Regions from separate parts of the Pseudoalteromonas simplex genome, predicted to be linked through region 1. Evidence: predicted binding sites of a transcription regulator. Region 1 holds the regulator's gene; the other holds the start of a gene.
What was found. Region 1 encodes ArgR, which controls arginine synthesis, uptake and breakdown. Its sites were predicted from a motif close to ANTGAATANNTATTCANT; they were not measured.
Positions count from the first base shown of each region.

Region 2: the regulator ArgR is predicted to act here: its motif matches at 799-816, upstream of IRQ78_RS07655 (OadG family protein).

Region 1 covers NZ_JADILN010000003.1:356,881-359,294, forward strand. Annotated here, with positions in the region: gene mdh (malate dehydrogenase) at 25-960, opposite strand; gene argR (transcriptional regulator ArgR) at 1,186-1,653, shown strand; gene IRQ78_RS09130 (Dyp-type peroxidase) at 1,650-2,414, opposite strand, start outside.
Region 2 covers NZ_JADILN010000003.1:39,509-41,922, forward strand. Annotated here, with positions in the region: gene oadA (sodium-extruding oxaloacetate decarboxylase subunit alpha) at 1-495, opposite strand, end outside; gene IRQ78_RS07655 (OadG family protein) at 511-759, opposite strand; gene IRQ78_RS07660 (DUF1328 domain-containing protein) at 1,294-1,467, shown strand; gene IRQ78_RS07665 (hypothetical protein) at 1,520-1,711, shown strand; gene IRQ78_RS07670 (hypothetical protein) at 2,253-2,414, opposite strand, start outside.

The DNA.
Region 1 (2,414 bases):
AAATCGCCTATCATCTGTCGGGAATTAACCGTTGATGAAATCAACACCTTCTTGGATGTCTTTGTTAAGTGTAGCTAGCATGTCGTTTTTAGCTTGCTCTTCGAATGCACTTAACTCACCGTAAGAAAGGATTTCTTCAACGCCGTTTTTACCTAGACGAACTGGGTGTGCGAAGTATGCTGCGTCACCGTTTTCAACTGCAACGTATGCGTAATCAACTACTTCTTCACCTTGTAAGCCTTTAACTAAAGACATACAGAAGCGTGCTGCTGCAGCACCCATAGAAAGAGTCGCTGAACCGCCACCCGCTTTAGCGTTAACAACTTCAGTACCTGCGTTTTGGATACGTGGAGTTAATGCCGCAACTTCTTCGTCAGTGAAAGTAACACCTTCAACTTGAGATAGAAGAGGAAGGATTGTCGTACCTGAGTGACCGCCGATCACTGGAACTTTAACGTCAGTTGCGCTTAAACCTTTAAGTTCAGCAACAAATGCTTCTGAACGGATCACGTCAAGCGTTGTGATACCGAATACACGGCCTGCATCGTAAGTACCCGCTTTTTTGAATACTTCAGCAACGATTGGCACAGTGCCGTTTACTGGGTTAGTGATGATACCTACTAACGCTTTAGGACAGTTTTTAACGATGCCTTCAGCTAATGTTTTGATGATACCTGCGTTTACGTTGAAAAGGTCCGCACGGTCCATGCCTGGCTTACGTGGCATACCCGCTGGGATAAGAACGATATCACAACCAGCTAATGCTGCGTCTAAGCTGTCAGCACCAAAACCTTCAACTTTAACGTCTGTTGGGATGTGAGAAAGATCAACCGCTACACCAGGAACAACAGGGGCAACATCGTATAACGATAATTCAGAACCTGCAGGTAAACTTGTTTTTAATAATAAAGACAATGCTTGGCCGATACCGCCAGCTGCGCCTAAAACAGCAACTTTCATTGGAATTCTCCGTAATTTGAGGTAGGAAATATTTGTGGCCCTAAAGATAATGAAATTAGCGACTAAAAACAAATTTATCCTGCTTATTTCGCGTATAATTTCGACCATAGTTGTAAACTTGGCTGTAAAGACACTGCATTTTGGACGACTTTGTAAACTAATACTGCATAAATATGCAGAGTTGTGTAGAATTACCCTACATTTTATGAATAAAGAAACGGCAACATGCAACCACAAGACAAACAAGAAGCACTGATCAAAGCGTTTAAAGCGCTATTAAAAGAAGAAAACTTCGGTTCACAAGGTGAGATTGTCGAAGCATTAAAAGAGCAAGGCTTTGATAATATTAGTCAAAGTAAAGTATCTCGCATGTTAAGCAAATTTGGTGCGGTACGTACTCGTAATGCAAAACAAGAAATGGTTTATTGCTTACCGGCTGAAATGGGTGTGCCAACAGCGAAAAGCCCACTGCGTCAGCTTGTTATTGATATTATGCATAACGAAATGATGATCATTATTCGCACCAGTCCAGGCGCAGCACAATTAATTGCTCGTTTACTTGATTCACTCGGTAAAGCAGATGGCGTACTAGGCACTATTGCAGGCGACGACACTATTTTTATCGCCCCTGCGAAGATTTCTGAAATCGATGTGACGCTTGATCGCGTACGCACTTTATTCGATACCGTTTAAAGCTGCTTTAAGAAGTTTACTGACGGGGCGAAAAACGCAGATCCCATATCGGCTTGAGTAAAATCGAGCCAATGATCATAGCAATCGCCCTGCCCCAAGCGACTCTTTAATACCTGCTCAAACGCATCCCCTTGCGCCGCACACGAAACCATTAAAATTCCCTGCTTATGCACATCACCAAATGGCATGCTTTGGTTTAGCAAGAGAGGCTGGCCATGCTCATCTTTTAATTCACTACGAACCGCATGACTGGTTTCTACAGCAGGCACAATCAAGGTGTTATCTAGACGCGTGCGCCCCATGATTTGCTCTTGCTCTGATAACGATAAGTGCTGCCAGACACTCAAATCATGCACAAAGCGCTGAACATGAATATAGCTGCCTTGGTCTTCAAAGTGACCCGGTTTGTCGATAAGTGCTGTACTACGCTTTTGACGGCCATGAGGTGTATCGCCTGCATAAATAAAGCCGTTAAAATCACGTCCATCTAAAAACCGAAAATTACGGACCTGCTCCACCAGCTCAACATCCGGTGTTAATAATTTTAGGATTTGCAGGGCAAATAGATGGTTTACATCTTCACGGTCTGAGCGAATTTGTACAAACAAATCAAATGGCTGGGCACTCATCACATGCTCACTGTGAGTTACATTCGGAAAGCTTTGCAATTGACTAGGAATAAACTCGGGCAAGATATGCGGCCAATACTGAGCACCAAGGGCAACCACGCACGATAGCATGGCTTCTGAGAACTGATCAGC
Region 2 (2,414 bases), 320 kb from region 1:
ATCTTCTAGTTGTTTTGCAAGCTCAAGCCACATATCAAGCGTATGGACTGGGCTTACTGTGTACGAAATAGTACCTTGGGCATGAGCACCTACTTTAACAGCAGCTTTAATGGCAGTTTCAAGGTTACGCACATCGTTCATCGCATCGAAAATACGGAAAACATCAACACCGTTTTTGTGGGCACGCTCAACAAACTTTTCGACTACATCATCAGCATAATGACGGTAACCTAGAAGATTCTGTCCGCGTAGTAGCATTTGTTGCTTAGTATTTGGCATTGCCGCTTTTAGCTCGCGAATACGTTGCCAAGGATCTTCACCTAAATAACGGATACACGAGTCAAACGTCGCACCACCCCATGATTCAATTGACCAATAACCCGCATTATCGAGTTTTTCTGCCATGGGTAGCATGTCGTCTAAGCGCATACGCGTTGCCAAAAGAGACTGGTGTGCGTCACGCAATACTAATTCGGTTAGTTTTAATTTAGCCATGTTTAAGCTGCCCCGTTATTTTTGTTTATTTCGAAATTGAGCAATTGCAGCGCTGATTGCTGCAATATGTGCCTGTGGCACACCCTGTTGAGGTTGAATTTTTGCTGTACGCGTAGGTTCTGCAATTGCAGGATCATCAAATCGACCCACTACCTTTGACATTAAAGTGACTGCTGAAATCAAAATAGTCAGAAAAACAAACACGCCTACCATGCCTGTCACCATCAAACTGGCCGCAGTGGTGAGTAATCCACCTATATCCATACGACTCCCCTCGCTTACTTAAAATAAAAAGTTATTTTTGTTAAATAATTATGCACCAATAATAACAAACAAAATTCATTTGTATAGCACCATTGTAAATTGGTAAAACCAATTAAATTTAAAATAACATGACGTACATATAATTAACACCCCACTATTTATGCATTTAAAGCCCCGCTATAGATGATATAAATAATCAATATAGCCAGTCGTTATATGCTGAACTATTAATTAATAGCAACAAAATGGCTAAAAACCACACACAACAAGGTGTTAGAGGTAGCCAACCCAAATAAAGTTAAATTGGTCTTACCATTTATTGGTGCATTATCTCTTTTTCTCATGCATCTCAATATGAAAAAATATCACTATGAATAAGTTACATGCTTACTCGTAAAAGTTACCAAATGATGAACCCTCTAAAGAACAATAAAAACACACAACCCATTGAAATATATAAAATAAAAGTTCTGGCACAGAACTCGCTTCAGTTACATCGAACTTAAGAAAATTTAAATAGCCAAGGAGACCACTATGTTACGCTGGACAATTACTTTTCTAGTTATCGCGTTAATCGCAGCAGTGTTAGGTTTTGGCGGTATCGCAGGAGCCGCTGCAGGCATCGCTAAGATTATCTTTTTTATATTTTTAGTATTACTTGTTATTTCGCTGGTATCAGGAGCACTTAGAGGCAACGTCCCTAAGTAGTTAAAAGCAGATAACCACTTACTTTATTTTTAAATTTACAAGGAATTTCATTATGAAAAATTCAACTTTAAAAGCCGCAACTATCGCCCTATTTTCAGGTCTTTTCATCATGGGTTGTGAAGACAACTCCGCTGAAGACGCAGGTGAGCGTATTGACGAAGCAATTACTGATACACAAAATGCAGTTGAAGATGCATGTGAAGAAGTAAAAGAAGGTGTTAACGCAGAAGAAACTAACTGCTAATCACTCACCTTACCTAAGAAAAGCGGCCAAGTGCCGCTTTTTTGTTTTTTAAATGATGCATGAGATCTGAGATAATCGTAGGAATGGTTTTAACCGTGAACTTTTGGCTATAGCGTGAGTTTTTCGGCGTTAAAACGCCTCCTACAAGTCTTAACTTGGGTTTAAAGTCTGATGACTTTATAAACCACCGCGCGAAATAAATTTCACGCCTACGTGAGCCTCAAACTCGATAACTTTACTCTTTCCTCTAGAAATTCGCTAACTTGTTGGGTTTCACTCCGTTCTATCCTACATCATGTAGGTCGTCATTTATGGCGACACATGTTTTATTACTCATACCTGACGGGCTAAAGCCCGACCTACGACTTACACGTAGATTTAAGAAACATCGCGCGAAATAAATTTCACGCCTACGTGAGCCTCAAACTCGATAACTTTACTCTTTCCTCTAGAAACTCGCTAATTTGTTGGGTTTTAATCTGATAGCTGACGGCTGAAAGCTGATAGCTCCTTTCTCTAAAAACTCGCTAACTTTCAGCTTTCATTTACAAACCTTAGTGAGGGGCACATTTGTCGTTATACTTGCTATATGCCATTGGCCGTCGATAAAACTTACTTTTGCGACATCGCTTACAGCAAAATCTCCGGGGACATTTAAACGCGTTAAGTTACTCGCTAACTGCTGCTGGCAATATGGGCCGGT